4 regions of the Brevibacillus sp. RS1.1 genome follow, and region 2 is predicted to be linked to each of the others. Evidence: riboswitches for the same ligand, from Rfam matches in the RefSeq annotation. Region 2 holds a riboswitch; each other region holds the start of a gene.

Region 1 (4,553 bases), on a different contig from region 2:
CTCCAGGCAAAAGCATCCTGAAGATGATCTATCAGGTAAAAGACCAGCGATTGGAGAACAAGCTGTGGGGAATGACGTTTCCGAATCCAGTCGGACTTGCAGCCGGTTTTGATAAAAATGCAGAAGTTTATCATGCGTTGGGTGCTCTTGGTTTTGGGTTTGTGGAAATCGGGACATTGACGCCGCAGGGGCAGCCAGGCAATCCAAAGCCCCGATTGTTCCGATTGCCGGAACATCAAGCTGTCATTAACCGAATGGGCTTCAACAATCACGGTGCTTATCTGGCTTCCCAGCATTTGGTCGACTACGCATACTCAGATGTTCCGATTGGGATTAACATTGGGAAAAACAAAGTAACGCCGAATGAAGAAGCGGCCGTCGATTATAGCAAATGTATGGACATGCTCTATGCATACGGTCACTATTTCGTCATTAACATCAGCTCTCCAAATACCCCGAATCTTCGTGACTTGCAGGAAACGGAGAGCTTGCGTCATTTGGTGCGTGCAGTAAGAGAAAAGGCAACCGAAATGGAAGGGCGTTCCATCAAGAAAAAGCCGATCTTGCTAAAAGTAGCGCCAGACATGTCAGATGAGCACATGCGCGATGTTGTTCACGCTGCTGTAGAAGAAGGCATTTCCGGAATTATCGCTACCAATACGACACTGTCACGTGAGGCCGTTTCCGGACATCGATTTGCCGAGGAAGCGGGCGGATTGAGCGGAAGACCTCTTACAGAGCGTTCCACTGCTTGGGTGAAGGAGATTTATCAAGAAGTAGGAGACAAGGTACCAATCATCGGTGTCGGCGGTATTTATAACGGCGAAGATGCCTACGCGAAAATCCGGGCAGGAGCCAGTCTTGTTCAGGTGTATACGGGGATGATTTATCAGGGCCCAGGTATCGCCAAACAAATCAACAAAAAACTGCTCAAGCTCATGCAACGCGATGGTTTTAAACATATTAGTGAAGTAATTGGCGTAGACGCAAAAGAATAGAAAGAACAAGTACGCATAGGTCTATGGCTCCTTTGTAGCGGGTCATCGACTTATGCGTTTTTGCTTATATTCTTCCGATTTATGTAGTGATCCGGTATAATGATGTGGGACAAACATGAATTGTCAGTCAATTGCATATAGTCGGCGTTAGGTGCCTTTATGTGACACATAAAGGGTAACAGGGAATCGGGTGAAAGTCCCGAGCGGTCCCGCCACTGTAACCAGGGAGCTCTCTTTGAGAAGGAAACCACTCATCTTCGTATGGGGAAGGACAAGGAGCGCATGGATCTGGAAGCCAGGAGACCTACCTAGTAGCCACACCCACAGAACCTTCGCGGAAAGGAGCGGTGAATACGAGGCAATGAGGCTGTCTAGTCAGTCTGTTGTTTTGTGTGCACATCTCGTCCACTGATGGATGGGATTTTTTTGTTTGGAGGAAAGAATGAAAGTCAGTGAAGGAGGATAAACATGAATCGATCTCGTCTCGTATCTACTTGTTTGATGATCGCGGGCTTTGTCTTGTATTTTTTGCTCAATGAACCTGAGACAGGACATGCAATGCACATCATGGAAGGGTATTTGCCATTATCCTGGGCCTTATTTTGGTGGGCTGTGTTCTTGCCATTCTTTATTCTTGGGATTCGCTCGATTAACAAGATTGTAAAAGAACATCCCGAGATGAAGCTCCTTATTGGCGTTGCAGGAGCATTTGCATTTGTTTTATCTGCATTGAAAATCCCTTCGGTTACAGGCAGCAGCTCTCACCCGACTGGAACGGGCCTTGGCGCCATTATGTTTGGGCCTTTTGCGATGTCTGTGTTAGGGAGTATGGTGCTCTTGTTTCAAGCCTTGCTTTTGGCGCATGGAGGTTTGACTACGCTAGGGGCAAATGCTGTATCTATGGCAGTAGTAGGACCCATGGTGGCATACGGAATCTATCGGTTGATCATGAAAGTGGCCGGAAGTCAGCGTCTGGCGGTTTTTGCGGCGGCGGCTTTGGCTGATCTCGCTACCTATGTGGTGACTTCGCTTCAACTGGCACTCGCATTTCCAGCTGAATCTGGCGGAGTGTTGGCTTCGTTTGCCAAATTCGCAGGAATTTTTGCGTTCACGCAAGTACCGCTCGCTATCAGTGAAGGTCTGTTGACCGTTCTTGTTTGGAACTGGTTGTTATCTTATAACGCAAAAGAGCTTACACAGCTTCGTTTGCTCAAACGGGAGGAATCGCTGTGAAAAAAGGATGGAACTGGCTTTTACTCTTGGGGGTAATCGTACTGGCTACTGTCCCGCTGTTACTGGTGCAGGACTCGGAATTTGGCGGCGCAGACGGCGTGGCGGAGGAAGCGATCAAGGAAATCGCTCCGAACTACGAACCATGGTTTCAACCGCTAATAGAACCGCCAGGGGGAGAGACGGAGAGTCTATTGTTTGCGGTGCAGGCGGCGTTGGGAGCGGGAGTGGTTGGCTACGCCGTGGGCTTGTACAAAGGTCGGTTGGATAAACGCAAAAAATGAACGGGTTGCAGCTTGATTCTCTCTCTTATCAAAACAGGCTAAAACATCTGCCGCCAGCTCATAAGCTATTGCTGGCGAGTGCAATGCTACTGCTCGTCCTGGTGGGACATGTATGGATGCAGATGGCGGTCGTGGTTTGGATGACGGTATGGGTAGTGGTGTATGCCCGTATTCCTGTCCGAATCTACTGTGCCTTTATGATCGTGTCACTCTCGTTTTTCGCGGCGGGGCTCCCTGCTCTATTGATTGAAGGAGTGAGAGCAGGAGGAGTACAGGTACAGGTCGCGGCAGCATGGGAATTCGGTACGTATGTGCTCTATGTGCCGATGTCCTCCTTCAGTAAAGTTTGGATTTTATTTTGGCGGACCATGGCGAGCTTATCTTGCTTTGCTTTCCTTTTGTTTACCGTGCCGTTTGCCGAAATCTTGCAGGTGCTTCGCCGGCTTCATATGCCTGTTCTTGTGACTGATTTATTAATGATCATGTATCGGTTTATTTTTGTGTTGGTAACGATTTCTCACCAGCTCTGGATTGCCCAACGTTCGCGCGGAGGTCATCGCGGCTTCCGGGCGACACTTCGGGATGCAGGGGTTCTCGTTGCGCAATTGTTTGTCAGAGCGATGCGCAAATACGAAGCCCTGCACAAAGGAATGGCGGCAAGAGGTTTCGGGGAGAGCATGCAGGTGCTCTCGTTTCATTCCCATGCCCGCTCGCGCCGCTATGAGTGGGAATCAATCGCAGGCTGTATGCTGCTGGTGCTGCTTGAGTGGTGGACAGGAGGTTGGCGGTTATGACATCACGGTTGTTGGAGTTCATCGATTTGCAGTACACGTATCCAGGAGGGCGGGGACCAGTCCTGTCAGGGCTGTCCTTATGGATTCCAGAGGGGAAAAAATGTGTTCTTTTGGGGCGGAATGGCTGTGGGAAGTCGACCCTGTTCTTGCATGGAAACGGGATCATCGAGCCTCAGAAGGGACAGGTGCTGTGGAAGGGGAAACCCATTGTCTACAAACGAGCCGCATTGCAAGAGATGACGCAAAAGGTAGGCTTGGTCTTTCAAGATCCCGAGCATCAGTTGATCGCAAGCACAGTCGCGGAAGATATATCCTACGGTTTATGCAATCAGAAGCTGCCTGTGGACGTAATCCGGGCAAAGGTAGAAAAGGTGCTGGATGCATTCGGGTTAAGAGAGCTGGCAGAAGCTCCAATTCATCATTTGAGCCTGGGACAAAAACGGAGACTGGCACTCGCGGGGGTCATGGTCATGGAGCCCGAGCTTTTGCTGTTGGACGAGCCAACTGCGTATCTGGATCGCTACCAGACCAAAAATTTGCTGCGGGAGCTCGATGCTATTCACCGGCAAGGAACGACTGTTTTGATGGCAACACACGATATGGATATTGCGTTTGAATGGGCCGAGTGGATTTGCATCATGGATGAAGGCAGGCTTGTGTTCGCGGGAGATCCGCAGGAGGCATTGGAAAACAGAGACATGCTGGAAAGCCTTCATCTGGGTATGCCGTTGCTCGTGGATGTGTGGGAGGCACTGCCTGAGCAGTGGAAGCGAGAGTTGGGCGGAAGTATTCCACGTTCGGTCGACGAGCTGCGAAAAATGCTAAGTGTTCAGCGGGTATGGTGAATGGAGTGGGCGCTTTCGGGTAAGCTAACCCCAAAAAGCCATGGAGGTACGCAGTATGGAACATGACTCTGTCTCGAGTTCATCTGTCCCGAATCATCAGGAAAAAGGAATCCCTCGCCAAGTGAAGGATGAACTGATGTATCAAGTGTTGGAGAAAGACATGACTACCGCTGAACAGGAAAAGAAGATAAAGGATGATTACCTAAAAGGAAAGGCGTAAATTTGCGCCAAGAAGCCCTTCTCGCCACATAAAGGCGTGAAGGGCTTTTTTACATGGAATGATCCCCGTACCCACCCTCGTCTGTCAGACAAAATCAACACACGGTAGTTACAATACCAAGTACGCATTACTCATGTCACATTACTGGGCTTCTTATGTGAGAGAGGGATTTGAACCCTCAG
Region 2 (4,553 bases):
CTAGGGATAGGCGGAGGTCATGGCACAAGCGGGCAGCCTTGGTTTGTTGTAGACAAGGATCTGGAACGGAATGCCCTGATCGTTGGCGAAGGCTCTGATCATATCCGTCTGTACTCGAAGAGTCTCTTGGCGACCAACGTGAGCTGGGTGAGTGATAAGAAACCATCCGAAACGTTTACTTGTACAGCCAAATTCCGTTATCGTCAGCCAGATCAGGGAGTAACCGTTCATCTGCTGGAGGATGGCAACGTAGAAGTTGTATTTGATCAACCGCAAAAAGCAGTGACACCTGGTCAGGCTGTCGTCTTCTACGATGGGGAAGTGTGCTTGGGTGGAGGTACGATTGACAAGGTACGCTTAGTCGATAAAGAGAACTAAGATAGACGGGGGAAGCACTCGGTGGATGCTACGAAAAAATCAAAAGTGATTATCGTTTCATTTTTGGCGGGAGCAGTTCTCTTGGCGATCATCTCTTATTTCGGGATGGCCTCCATGGGTAAAGAGCATATGGCGACGATCCAAAACGTCATCAAGGAGAACGGCGGGGTTGTAAACGCGGGTGGAGTGACAGCGGTACCGATGGATGAAAGTCCTTTTACCAATAGCGGAAAAGGCAATACCATCTACCGTATCTACTTTACGAAAGATGGGCAAACGTTGACGGCTTGGTATCGTGCTGATAACGAATCCTCCATCAAGAAAGAGCCGGAAGCGTGGATTCTGCCGTAATAACGAGGATAAACCTGACTGGGAGAGTGAAGGCATCACATGACCCAATATGCTGGATTGCGTGAACTGGCTGAACTGATTCGAAGACTCGAGCCAGAGTTAGCGGGTGCACAATTAAGTATTCTTGCTCATGAAAATAAAGAGGAAATCGCAACATTGCTAGTGGAAGGACTCGGGACAAAGATTCCTGTCCAACACAGCTCTGGCGAATATGCGAATCATTTGGCGATTTTGCGTGTAGGAGCGAACAAGTACACCTTTGCGCAAGATTGGAGAGAAGTGTACATCAGTGAAATCAATTACTGCGCTTGTCGCATACCTCCAGGGGCCCACGGATTGTTGGTTCGCCATATCGATTATCCAGGCGTGATTTATGATGTCTCACGAAAACTGGCCGAGTATCAAATTAATGTTTCCAAGTTGAATGTATCCCGCGAGCAAAAAGGGAAGAATGCCCTGCTTATCTCTGTGACTGATGAAGAGATTACACCAACGATTGTATCTGCCATCGAAGAGCTGCCCCAAATCACCAAAGTGTTATCTCTACAGTAAGCGAATCATGAAAAACAAAAACTGCCCGTTGTTAGTAGCGGGCAGTTTTTTTCGTGGCGAATCTGAGTCCTTGACTAATGAAGACTGGCAAAACGGACGAGTGATTTTCGTTGGCAAATTCCTTAAAGGAAGCCTTGATTTGGCCCTTACCCATGGAGGACAATCGTTCGATCATCGCCAGCGATTTTTCTTTGACCAAGAATCGCCCATCGTTTTCCAACTCCCCGATGGTGAGGAGTGCATGGACGTCGAGGTCATCTGTCAGCAGGCTCGGCAATTGACTCTCCTTCGCAAGCAGCACGCTCTCATTCCAGTGGATAGAGGGACTACCGGCAATATATCGCTGGAACGCGTGTGGTCTTGACAGAAGCACATGCAAGACAAATAAGCCGCCTAGCGAATGTCCCAAAATCGCTTGCTGGGTCCGATCGATGGGGAAGTCGTTTTCGATGCTAGGCTTGAGCTCCTCCTCTAAAAAGGTGAGGAACTGCTCGGCTCCCCCCATCTGTGGCCACTCGGCTCCTTTTGGGCTGTCAGGAAGCTCTGAGGCGGGAACTTCATACGTGTAATCATAGAAACGGGCAGGATGGTATGGATCGTCTGTTGGATAGCCAATCCCGACGACGATAGCAGGATACACGCCAGTTCGTTCAGGGCCACGTGATTGTATCCGTATCGCTTCGGTCATAGTGGCAAAAACAGAGTTGCCATCTAGCAAATATATGATGGGAAAGCCTGATTCCGGAGGGGGATCGGCAGGTATACTTACGAAAATGTGATAGTCACGCTCTTGATAAGTCATGATTCTACGGTATGAACGAGGTATGACGACAGGTTGATAGTCGGTGCTTTTCATGAGGGCGACTCTCCAATCTCTCCAAGGCTAACCAACACACACAAAATCTATTATATGAACGAGAACCAGAGATTGGCAATAGCCGAAAAAGGAGAATAGTTAGTTTTCGAAAAGAGCCCATACTGAGCTTGACTCCTACGATATATTGAGGTAAAGTAAGTTTTACCAACTACATATTGATGCGGTAAGGTGTTTACCAGCCAGATTTGGTAGACTTAATAGGGAAGTCGGTGAGAATCCGACGCGGTCCCGCCACTGTAATGAGAGAGCTCCATTTGCGAAAGAAGGCCACTGATCATGAAGGATCGGGAAGGTGAAAATGGAGCGATGATCCAAAAGCCAGGAGACCTGCCTAACCGCTTGCACTGTTTACCCTACGGGAGATAGGGAAGTGTTCGAGCGCTCAATTCGCATTGGTGAATTGCTAGATGGAAGTCATCACGCGCATTCGGCATGTAAACGTCGGATGCGCTTTTACTTTGGCTAAATAACATACATACAGAGTAAAAATAGCAAGGATAGGATGAGGGACATGCTAATCGCTTATGATTCAAAAACAGGAAACGTCCGACGATTCGTCAACAAAATTAATCTGCCACATGTGGAAATTGATCAAGATATGGTGCTGGACGAGCCATTCATTTTGATCACATACACGACGGGATTCGGACAAGTGCCGGAGAAGGTGGCGACGTTCCTGAAGCGAAATCATGTCCATCTGCGCGGGGTATCTGCCAGCGGCAACCGCAACTGGGGAACCAGCTTTGCCAAAAGCGCGGATACGATCGCGAGCCAATATGGCGTTCCGGTGATTTCTAAATTCGAACTGTCCGGTACCGGCCGTGACGTGGAACAATTTACGAGTGGGGTGGCAGCAATTGCGGCATATTGAATTGAACAACGAACTGATGCAGCGTGGCAACGACGGATTTTATCAACTGGAAAAGGATCGGGAGGCGGTTGCGGTCTTCATGGAAGAAGTGCAGTCCAACACGATGACTTTTGGCAGTGTCAAAGAACGCATGGACTATTTGATCGAGAATGACTTCTATGAAAACGTCTATGAAACATACACAGTTGAGCAGGTCGATGAGGTTTTCCGTTTGGCCTATGACGCCGATTTTCAATTTGCTTCGTATATGGCTATCTCCAAATTTTATAAAGATTACGCTTTGAAAACGAACGATAAATCGATGTACTTGGAGCAGTATCCAGACCGGGTGGCCGTTGTGGCACTGTCCCTTGGACAAGGTGACTTTGAGCTCGCCAAGCGTTTAACGGTCTCCATGATGGACCAACGCTTGCAGCCAGCGACACCAACCTTCCTGAACGCAGGCAAAAGCCGCCGGGGAGAAATGGTCTCCTGCTTCTTGCTCGAAATGGATGATTCACTGAATTCCATCAACTTTATTTTGGGAACTTGTATGCAGTTATCTAAAATTGGCGGCGGTGTAGCCGTGAACCTGTCCAAGCTTCGCGGACGAGGAGAGCCGATCAAAGGCGTCGAGGGCGCGGCAAAAGGTGTCATGCCCGTTCTCAAGCTGTTGGAAGATGCGTTTTCCTACGCGGATCAAATGGGGCAACGCAAAGGCTCAGGTGCAGCGTACTACAACATCTTCGGCTGGGATATCAACGAGTTTCTCGATTGCAAAAAGATCAATGCGGATGAAAAAGCCCGCATCAAAACGTTGTCCATCGGCCTGATCGTACCAAACGTGTTCTACAAGCTGGCCGAGGAAAACAAGCCATTGACTGTGTTTGCTCCGTACTCCGTGTACAAAGAATACGGTGTGCATCTGGATGATATGGACCTCGATGAGATGTACGAGGAGCTCTTGGCTAACGATCGCATCAAGAAAAAGACCGTGATGAGCGCACGCGAGATGTTGACCAAAATCGCGATGATCCAAATGGAATCGGGCTATCCGTACATCATGAACAAAACGAATGCGAACAACAACCATGCGCTGAAAGATCTCGGTTCGGTAAAAATGTCAAACCTGTGCACGGAAATCTTCCAGCTACAGGAGACTTCGACGATTGCCAATTACGGCGAGATGGATATCATCCGTCGCGATATTAGCTGCAATCTGGCATCGCTCAATATTGTCAATGTGATGGAACGCAAAATGATCCGCGAATCTGTCCACGAAGGAATCGAAGCCATTACAGCCGTGAGTGACATGACGCGTGTAGAAAACGCTCCAGGCGTTCAAAAGGCAAATCGTGAGCTGCACTCTGTAGGTCTCGGTGCGATGAATCTGAACGGATATCTGGCAAAGAACAGAATCGCTTATGAAAGTGAAGAAGCGAAAGATTTCGCCCGTACGTTCTTCATGATGATGAACTTCTACTCCTTGGAAAAAAGTATGGAAATTGCAAGGGAAACAGGCATGACCTTCTTGGGCTTTGAACA
Region 3 (4,553 bases), on a different contig from region 2:
CAATTCCAGCCATGAGCAGGCGTACCGTCGAGTTTTGTCCTCCAATACGGGATAGTGTAAAAATGAGAATGATGGACACGAGGGAGCCTGTAAAAGCGCCAAAGGTTAACGCATACTGCCCGTACATGCTGAATGCTCCGAAAATAATTACCGAAGTAGCTCCAACGGAAGCACCTGAAGATACGCCTAACACATACGGGTCCGCCAGGGAGTTGCGAACTAACGATTGGATCGCTACTCCCACGACAGACAGACCTGCGCCGACGATCGCCCCCAAGAGTACACGCGGAAAGCGAATATCCCAAATAATTGTTTGCTCCCCTTTGGACCAGTCCACCTCAATCCATTGGGTCAACATCGGAATTTTTGATAAGGCGATTTTCCATACCGTAGTCGGTTTAATCTCCACCGATCCCAGCGTAACTGCGAACGTAATCGAGAGGAAGAGTCCAACCAATAAAGTAATGATGATAGAAGGTAACTTGATCTGTTGCAGTGCTATTCCCTCCCTTAAAAGGGGCGTACTCTATTTGAATTTATCCGGGTAGAGTCCTTCCGCCAAAATTTTCAGAGCAATCGGTGCTCGAACGCCTTCAGAAGCCGCAGACAACGGCAATACAACCAGTCGTTGATTTTTAATCGCTGGAATATCTGCCAGTTCTTTTTTGGTCAAAAGGAAATTGCGTTTTTGCTCAACAGTTCTGTCCCCGTAGTCTATGACAATAATCACGTCCGGATTGCGACTCACTACTTGTTCCCAACTGACCTCTGCCCACCCCTTTTGAATATCGTCAAAAATGTTCTTGCCGCCAGCCGTCTTGATTAAGGACGTCATGTAATTGTTGGCTGCTGTGAATGGCTTATCTTCCCCGTTGTCGTACACGAACACTTTAAGTGGCTCGTCCACCTTGCCGATTTTGCTAATCGTTTGATCCATTTCACTCTTCATTTTATGGATCAAATCATTGGCTTTGTCCTCCACACGGAAAATGCGTCCGATGTTCGTAATATCCGCGAACACATCGTCGATCGTTGGACCAGGCTTGCTAGACGATTCTTGCAGGTACGATTTGATGCCGACCTTTTCCAAATCCTGCATCGATCCTACGCCCTTTTCGCCGAATCCGCTTTTCCATCCGGCGTACACGAAGTCTGGGTTCGCTGCCAGCAGCACTTCTTTCGTAGGATACTTGTCAGACAGTACCGGAATCTTGTCGTATTCTAGTTTTAACTCTGGAAGGATTTTATCGTCTAGGTAAGCGGTTCCGACCATTTTATCAGCCAGGCCCAATGCCAGCATGATTTCGGTTACGTGTTGGTTCAATGTCACGGCACGCTCAGGTGCTTTTGGATAGGTCATTTCGATACCATTATTGGTTAATGTTACAGGCTTGCTCTCTGCTGCAGGAGCAGCCGCTTGTTCTGTTTTGGCTGGAGCTTGTGTTGTCGTAGTGGAGCCACATGCCGAAACCATAAGCATGACGGCCGTCATGATGCCTAGTCCTAGTCCTTTCATCACTGTTTTTGTTTTGTTTGCCTTCACCATCTGTAATCCCCTTTTCTGTATGTAAATTATGAAATGAGACCAAATGTTCCCACAAAAAAGCACCCCCCATTTCAATCGGGAGGTGCATGACAAACGTAGATATAGCCATAACAGGCGCAAAGGCGCCCTTTCATAGACTGTTTCCACATCTGCCCCATCCTCGTGGGTCGATTGTAAATGATCGCATGGCAGGTCTCCTGGCTTACGGATCAACACACCCAGCTACCTTCCCATTTTTTGTCTCGCAAAAAACAGTGGCTATTCGCTAGGCGCTCCTCGTTACAGTGGCGGGACCGCGCCGGTTTCTCACCGGACTTCCCTTTTAAGCTGACGGCATATGCCATCCAGCACCATTCGATACGTATTCAATTTTTCCAACTTCTTCATTGGTTGATAGAAGTTAGTTTTTTCGGGAACTGCGTGAGTATTTCAACGCCTGTTTCCGTAACCAAGACATCGTCTTCAATTCGCACGCCGCCTACTCCTGGCAAATAGATGCCCGGCTCGATGGTAAAGACCATTCCTGGACGAAGCACTTCTTGGTTCTGGCTGTGAACAGACGGATATTCATGTACATCCATCCCTAGTCCATGCCCAAGGCGGTGCATGAAGTATTCTCCGTAGCCTTTTGCGGTGATAACATCGCGAGCGGTTTTATCCAAATGCGCAAAGGTCACACCCGGACGAATCTCAGCAATTGCCGCTTCGTTGGCAGCCAAAACTGTCTCGTAAATTTCTTGTAGCTGGGCACTGATCTCGCCAACAGCAAAGGTACGAGTAATATCGGATACATATCCGTTCGCAGCTACCCCGATATCAAACAAAAGCAAGTCGCCTTCTTGCACCTGGCGCGTTCCTGGCTTCCCATGTGGCAAAGCGGACTTCTCCCCTGCCAATACCATGGACGTAAAGGATGGACCTTCTGCGCCCAAGCGCTTCATCTGGAATTCCAGCTCAGCTACGATTTCTGTCTCGGTCATGCCTGTCTTGACTTTTTTCAGGGTCTCCCGCAAGGAATCTTCGACCAACTGAACAGCATGCTTCAGACGATCCACTTCATCCGGAGATTTGATCAAACGCATTTCACGCAGTGGCTCTTCCACGTCCACATAGCTCGACGCCAGAACAACTTGTCCAAGTGCTTCATAGCGCTCGACAGTCATATGACTTTTTTCAATGCCGAGCTTCGCCAAGTTCGCTGGCAACACTTGCTTGAGGATTTCATACGGGTTTTGGATATCCGTATGTGTATGGATATCTTGAACGAACGAAGCCTCTGCTGCTGCCTCACGATCAAGAGCAGGTACAATTAAAGAAGGCTTTCCTTCAGCAGGAATAACAAGACCCATAAAACGTTCATGCGGGTCAGTAAAAAATCCGGTCAAATAGTAGACGTGCTTGGGAGAGGTAATCAACACCGCGTTCAGCTCTTGCTCTGTCAAAAACGTGTGGAGCTTCGAAATGCGCTCTTGAAACAACTTCTTCACCCTGCTTTCACCAATTATTCTATTGCGAGAATACCACTTCCCCATCAAAAAAAGAAGAGTTCAATTGCAAAATCTACTTCGGATCGGACAACCTAAGGGTGGGGTGAAAACGAAAATGGAACAAATACTCGTCCATCAGGATGGCAAGCAGTTTGCTTTTCACATATCGGGGAAAGGCCAGCCGTTATTGTGTATCCATGCGCCATGCATCGGCTCTATCAATTTTGTTTATCAGCAAACACTCGCAGATACTTATCAGCTCATTGTCCCTGATTTGCCCGGACATGGTGACAGTTCGCCCATGGAGAAGCCCTATTCTATTGGGGAATTGGCAGAACGACTCCATAAGCTGATCCCGTCTCTCGGCATTGAGCGTCCCTTTATTTTGGGGTACTCCCAAGGTGCTTCTATCGCCCTTGAATATTGCCTTCGTTATCCTGATCATGCGCGAGGCGGTATACTCGTGAGCGGTTTTTCCGAAGTGAATGACCTGTATTTGCATGGACGATTTTGGATGGCACGAGCGTTGTCGATGCTTCACGGAGTCCCTCTTCTTGCCCGTTCCATTGCCTCCTCACATGTCAATAGCCCAGAAATGCGGGAAAAATGGACGGCGCACGCCTCCAAAACAGATCCCACCAGCTTAAAATACCTTTATACTGCCGGACACCGCTATCAATGTACAGAGCGCCTGGGCAACATCCAGCTTCCGATTTTACTTGCCTATGGCGGACAAGATAAACGTATTCATCATTATGCGCAAATGCTGACAATGAAATTGCCAAAGGCAAGACTTGAAATAATCCCAAACGTAAAGCATCAAGTCATTACGAAAGCTGCACCTGCACTCAATCAGTTGTGCCGCACCTTCATGGAAGAAGGGTAAATAAGAAAAGACAGAAGGATGGTATCTCCATTCCCTTCTGTCTTTTTGTGATTGGACTAGCTCTTCATCCGCGGGTCGAGTGCATCACGCAAGCCGTCCCCAATTAAGTTAAAGCCGAGAACTGTCAGCATAATAGAGAGCCCTGGAAAAATAACGGTCCATGGTGCTTTCTGAATGTACTGACGTGAATCAGCGAGCATTTTTCCCCATTCTGGTTCTGGTGCTTGTGCTCCCAGTCCGAGAAAGCCAAGTGCAGCTGCTTCAATAATTGCTGTTGCGATCCCCATCGTCCCGGTCACAATGATTGGTGCGAGGCTGTTCGGCAAAATATGCTGCATGATAATCCGGGAATTTTTCATTCCGATTGCCCGTGCGGCCATGACGAATTCCTCTTCCTTTAAGCTCAATACACGGGCGCGTACTAACCGTCCAAATGTCGGAATGTTAATAATCGCAATGGCAATCAAGGCGTTTTGCAAAGATGGCCCCAAGATGGCAACGACAGCGATTGCCAAAAGAATACTCGGAAAGGCAAGCATAATATCAAAGAGACGCGAAATGATCGTATCGATCCATCTGCCATAGTATCCTGCCAAAAGACCAAGCAAGGTCCCTACGAGAACGGAGCCAATGA
Region 4 (4,553 bases), 740 kb from region 2:
TGCTCCAATACAGCCAGTATTTTGGCAAGCTCTTTGCGCGGATAGGAATGAAGCTTTTTCTCCTGAAGCAAAATATCTCCTGCATCTGCCTTGATGACCCCTGAAATCATTTTCAGCAAGGTGGATTTACCACTTCCATTTGGTCCGATAATGCCAAAAAATTCTCCCTTGTCCACGCAAAAATCGATTCCGTGCAAAACTGGCGTATCCTGATACGATTTTTGCAAGCTGTGCACATTGATCATTGCATACGTTACCTCTTCCTAAAGCGTTTATTTTGCTTCAATAAATACGCGAAAAACGGTGCACCCAGAAATGCAGTCACGACACCGAGCGGGATTTCCGTTGGACTTAGCAGCATTCTGGCGAGAGTATCAGCCCACAGCACATAGATACCACCGCAGATCGCAGCCATCGGCAGTAAAATTCGATAGTCAGGACCGACAAGCATACGGACGAGGTGCGGTACCACCAGGCCAACGAACCCGATAATTCCCGCGATAGAAACCGCCGCTGCCGTCAGGAGTGTCGAAACGACCAGAACCACCAGCTTCGTTCGATCTACATGGACGCCGAGATGCGCAGCCTGCCGCTCGCCTAACGCAAATAGGTTCAAGGAACGCGCATAGCTTACCAGCACCATTCCGCCTATGACCAAGTACGGAATCAAGACATACGTGAAGGCCCAGCCCCGAAATGACAAGCTGCCCATCAGCCAGAACACGATCTCATTCACCGTCTGATCCGATAGCGACACCATAAAGGAAACGAGTGAGCCGAGAAAAGCCTGCACCACAACACCAGACAAAATCAGGGTCTCCGTTTGCAGCTTTCCTTGCGTGTTCGCGAGTCCCAGTACGATCCATAAACTGAGCAGTCCTGTAAGAAAAGCGACAACAGGCGTGCTCCATGCACCCAAAAAGCTGATTTGTAAGCCAAACAGGATCAAAAAGGCTGCTCCGACAGCAGAACCTGATGCCACGCCCATCGTAAACGGATCGGCGAGCGGATTACGCAAAACTCCCTGAAAGCCCGCTCCCGCAAGTGACAAGCAAGCACCAATCAAAACAGCCAATACAACGCGTGGAAAACGAACCTTCATGACAATTTGCTCAGATGACTCCGGCCACGTTACGGTGATCCACTCAGACAAGCCCGAGATTTGGTGGAGCAGGATGAGCCATACTTGCGAAATGGGAAGGTGTGCCGCCCCCATCGAGATACTGATGACTATTGAAGCCAGAAGGACGAGACAGCTGGCTCCTCCCCATATGAACAATCGTTTCTTCATTTTATTTCACCAAGTCAGGGTAAATCGCCTTCGCTACTTCAATCAAGCCTTGTGTAATACGCGGACCAGGACGGGACAAAATATTTTGGTCCATGCCAAAGATTTGTTTTTCACGAATCGCCTTCATTTTATCCCAGCCATTACGCTTGGCAATCATATCCTCCAGCTTGACGCCAGTCTTTTCATCGGTAATTCCGCTCGCATACAAAATGACGTCTGGATCGTTTTGCAAAATCTTTTCTTCACTGATCGGATTCCAGCCCTGTGTATCAGAAGCAATGTTCGTCGCTCCAGCCAGTGTGATGAGCTCGTCCATGAATTCACCTTTTCCGACTGTCCAGCCTGGGGAAAACTCAAGGTATACCTTTTTCTTCTCTTCTGGTTTTACATTTTTCACTGCTTCTTGAACGTACGCGATATCTTTCTTCATTTGCGCGACAACTTTTTCGGCTTGTTCTTGTTTGTTAGTGATAACTCCCATCGCCAACACATTGTTTAGGATGTCATCCATCTTTGTCGGATGGGTAATGTAGACGGGCATCCCGAGAGATTTGAGCTTGTCAGCCACTGGCTTCTCCATCGAAATCCCACCGACGACCATATCTGGCGTTTGAGCGAGAATCGCTTCTTCATTCGGTTTGACGACGCCGCCAATTTTCGGTTTTGTCTTCGCCGCTTCTGGATAATCATCATAGTCTGAGACAGCTACGATCCGATCTTCCAAGCCTAATGCGAACAAAATCTCTGTCTCGGCAGGTGATGTGGAGACGATTCGCTCAGGAGCTTTTGCAAAGGTTACTTCTTTTCCTGTCGCATCCTTGACTGTCAACGGATACGTTGTTTGTTTTGCAGACTGCTCGGCTGTATTCTCTTGCGGTGCACTTGTTTGTCCACCAGGTGCTGGCTGGCTGTTATCGTTACCCGCACAACCTGCGAGGCTCGCCGCAACTAGTAGTGGGATCATGAATCGCAATGAACGTTTCATATGTAGAACTTCCTTTCTGCGTGTCTGATTGACTGTACCTTCCAATAAAAAAAGCGACCCTTGCTTCCATTCGGAAATCAAAGGGTCGGCACCTCAGGGCAAACAGACAGGATGGTCTGCTTCCTGAAATAGGCCGATCCTTTCCGCGAAGGCAACAGGCACAAAAACAAACAGGCAGGTCTCCTGGCTTACGGCTGAGGAACGAGCCGATTTACAGTGGCGGGACCGCGTCGGATTTTCACCGACTTCCCTTTTCACCCGATCTTTTTGAGAAAAGACGAGGCACCTATTTGCTGTTACGTTTGAAATTGTCACAGTCCATGACTCATCCTACATCATAGCATTCCTTGGATGAAAAAAGAATGACAAACACGTAAGCCAATACTTTCTTGCCTGCTAAAAATGAAAACGCCTGAACAAAAAGTTCAGGCAAATAGAATGCTTTTGGCAAAGCTTTTACCCTCGTTTGTGCAAATAATCCAGAATGCCCATGGCACACACCTGTAAATCCAGCTTGAGTACTTCGAAAACTTCGTGGTCATCATTGATGCCTTGTGACTGTAGATGCTCCGAGACTCGTTCCAATAACTTACGAGACAGATCAGCATATGTTTGTCCAGCAGCAAGTGTTGATTCTCCTTCCGCCACAAACACGGGGAGCCACTCACGTATTTGGCGGTACACATCGTCTACCTGTTCAGACATCCCAAAATGACCAAAGTAAATGCGATTCAGCTTGCGCGCTTCAAATCGACGTAGAGACGCTAACATGGCATCCGGGTCAAACTGATTCGGAGAAGTAGATGGCAGCACGAGGTGTATACCATCCTTTTTAAGCTGCGGATAAAGGACACCTGCCGTGTCACCTGTGAACATGCCGCGGCTAACGGGATCGTAGATGCTGAAGTGATGATTTGCATGCCCTGGCGAATCCAGAAACTCCAACATGCAATTCGCCCCGATCTTTAATGTATCCCCGTCTCCACGAATCAAAATCCGCTCTTCGGGAACAGCTTCAATCGGATCAAACAATCGATCAAAATCATCATGGTACACCGCTCTCGCCCCTGCGATCAGTCGGCTTGGATCAACGAGGTGACGTGCACCTTTTGGATGGACGACGATCTTTGCGTTTGGACAATCCTGTAGAAAAAGTCCCACTCCTCCCGCATGATCCAAATGAATATGCGTCACAATAATGTATTTTACTTGTTCCGGGGTAAAACCGAGCTTGGCGAGGCCGGTCTTGATGTATGGGACGGAGGGGCTTGGCCCTGTTTCAACCAAAGTCAGTTCTTCTTCAGCGATGACATAAGTCCCCGTGCGTTCCGCCCAGCCCATATCGAAACCGTCTATTAAATGGATGCGCTCCCCTAAGTAAATTGGCTGTGATGATTGCATGTAAATGCTCCTCCTTTTCAAAGGTGATTTTGTTGCAAGAATATTTATACTTTATCATCAATTTGGGACGTACTGGGAATATCAACACAAATTCTTCATATTTTCATCGTAATATGAGGGTAGTAAAAACAATTCCTTTACCTGGAGGGGTGCAAAATGGGTCAGCTTTTCTCTGAGTTACGACCTGAGCATGAGAAGTTTATCAAGAAGCAGCGAATGTTCTTCGTTGCCTCTGCTCCTATGGACACAGATGGTCACGTGAATCTTTCACCGAAAGGGTACGATTCCTTTCGCATCATATCGCCTACCGAGGTGGCCTATTTAGACCTGACTGGAAGCGGAAACGAAACCAGTGCTCATCTACAGGAAAATGGCCGGATTACTCTCATGTTTTGTGCATTTGAAGGCCCTCCTCTCATCATGCGCTTATTCGGCAAAGGAACGGTTATTCTCCCAGATTCGCCTCGGTGGGATGAGCTCGTAAAAGACTTCCCGCTTCTGCCCGGTGCTCGTCAAATCATTACCGTAAACGTACAGGAAGTAAAGACTTCTTGCGGCTGGGCTATCCCCTTCTATTCCTACTCAAAAGAACGCGACACCCTTCAGAAATGGACTTTGGCTAAAGACGAACAGGAACTGCTTGCTTATCAAAAGGAAAACAACGTAGTAAGCATGGATGGCTTGCCAACACCCTTGGGACAAAAGCTTTTTCCTGCAGTAGGTGGGGATAACGAAGCGTAAAACGCAAAGAAGCTGCCTTGCTCGCAGCTTCTTTGTTTGAAAACTCTTTACTTGCTGGTATAAATGACCACTGCATCGCGGAGAAACTCGGCTACACCTGGCTGTTCCTTGTCATAGTAAGCAGTAAAGCGCGGG

What was found. Region 2 has a riboswitch for cobalamin ahead of nrdI (class Ib ribonucleoside-diphosphate reductase assembly flavoprotein NrdI). Riboswitches for the same ligand answer to the same signal wherever they lie in the genome.
Region 1: linked by a shared signal. The riboswitch ahead of HP570_RS18870 (energy-coupling factor ABC transporter permease) and the one ahead of nrdI (class Ib ribonucleoside-diphosphate reductase assembly flavoprotein NrdI) in region 2 are both predicted to bind cobalamin.
Region 3: linked by a shared signal. The riboswitch ahead of HP570_RS05885 (ABC transporter substrate-binding protein) and the one ahead of nrdI (class Ib ribonucleoside-diphosphate reductase assembly flavoprotein NrdI) in region 2 are both predicted to bind cobalamin.
Region 4: linked by a shared signal. The riboswitch ahead of HP570_RS04460 (ABC transporter substrate-binding protein) and the one ahead of nrdI (class Ib ribonucleoside-diphosphate reductase assembly flavoprotein NrdI) in region 2 are both predicted to bind cobalamin.

The regions. Positions count from the first base shown of each region.
Region 1 is NZ_JABSVA010000005.1:340,565-345,117, reverse strand. It holds gene HP570_RS18875 (quinone-dependent dihydroorotate dehydrogenase) at 1-998, shown strand, start outside; cobalamin riboswitch at 1,131-1,324, shown strand; gene HP570_RS18870 (energy-coupling factor ABC transporter permease) at 1,467-2,231, shown strand; gene HP570_RS18865 (energy-coupling factor ABC transporter substrate-binding protein) at 2,228-2,512, shown strand; gene cbiQ (cobalt ECF transporter T component CbiQ) at 2,509-3,306, shown strand; gene HP570_RS18855 (energy-coupling factor ABC transporter ATP-binding protein) at 3,303-4,151, shown strand; gene HP570_RS18850 (hypothetical protein) at 4,207-4,371, shown strand.
Region 2 is NZ_JABSVA010000001.1:209,831-214,383, reverse strand. It holds gene mnmA (tRNA 2-thiouridine(34) synthase MnmA) at 1-378, shown strand, start outside; gene HP570_RS00860 (hypothetical protein) at 400-729, shown strand; gene HP570_RS00855 (ACT domain-containing protein) at 769-1,281, shown strand; gene HP570_RS00850 (alpha/beta hydrolase) at 1,313-2,137, opposite strand; cobalamin riboswitch at 2,308-2,507, shown strand; gene nrdI (class Ib ribonucleoside-diphosphate reductase assembly flavoprotein NrdI) at 2,670-3,029, shown strand; gene nrdE (class 1b ribonucleoside-diphosphate reductase subunit alpha) at 3,016-4,553, shown strand, end outside.
Region 3 is NZ_JABSVA010000002.1:69,337-73,889, forward strand. It holds gene HP570_RS05880 (FecCD family ABC transporter permease) at 1-502, opposite strand, end outside; gene HP570_RS05885 (ABC transporter substrate-binding protein) at 527-1,546, opposite strand; cobalamin riboswitch at 1,717-1,916, opposite strand; gene HP570_RS05890 (M24 family metallopeptidase) at 1,930-3,024, opposite strand; gene HP570_RS05895 (alpha/beta fold hydrolase) at 3,149-3,919, shown strand; gene HP570_RS05900 (ABC transporter permease) at 3,976-4,553, opposite strand, start outside.
Region 4 is NZ_JABSVA010000001.1:951,388-955,940, forward strand. It holds gene HP570_RS04450 (ABC transporter ATP-binding protein) at 1-245, opposite strand, end outside; gene HP570_RS04455 (FecCD family ABC transporter permease) at 254-1,291, opposite strand; gene HP570_RS04460 (ABC transporter substrate-binding protein) at 1,293-2,276, opposite strand; cobalamin riboswitch at 2,433-2,581, opposite strand; gene HP570_RS04465 (MBL fold metallo-hydrolase) at 2,733-3,677, opposite strand; gene HP570_RS04470 (pyridoxamine 5'-phosphate oxidase family protein) at 3,834-4,418, shown strand; gene HP570_RS04475 (MerR family transcriptional regulator) at 4,466-4,553, opposite strand, start outside.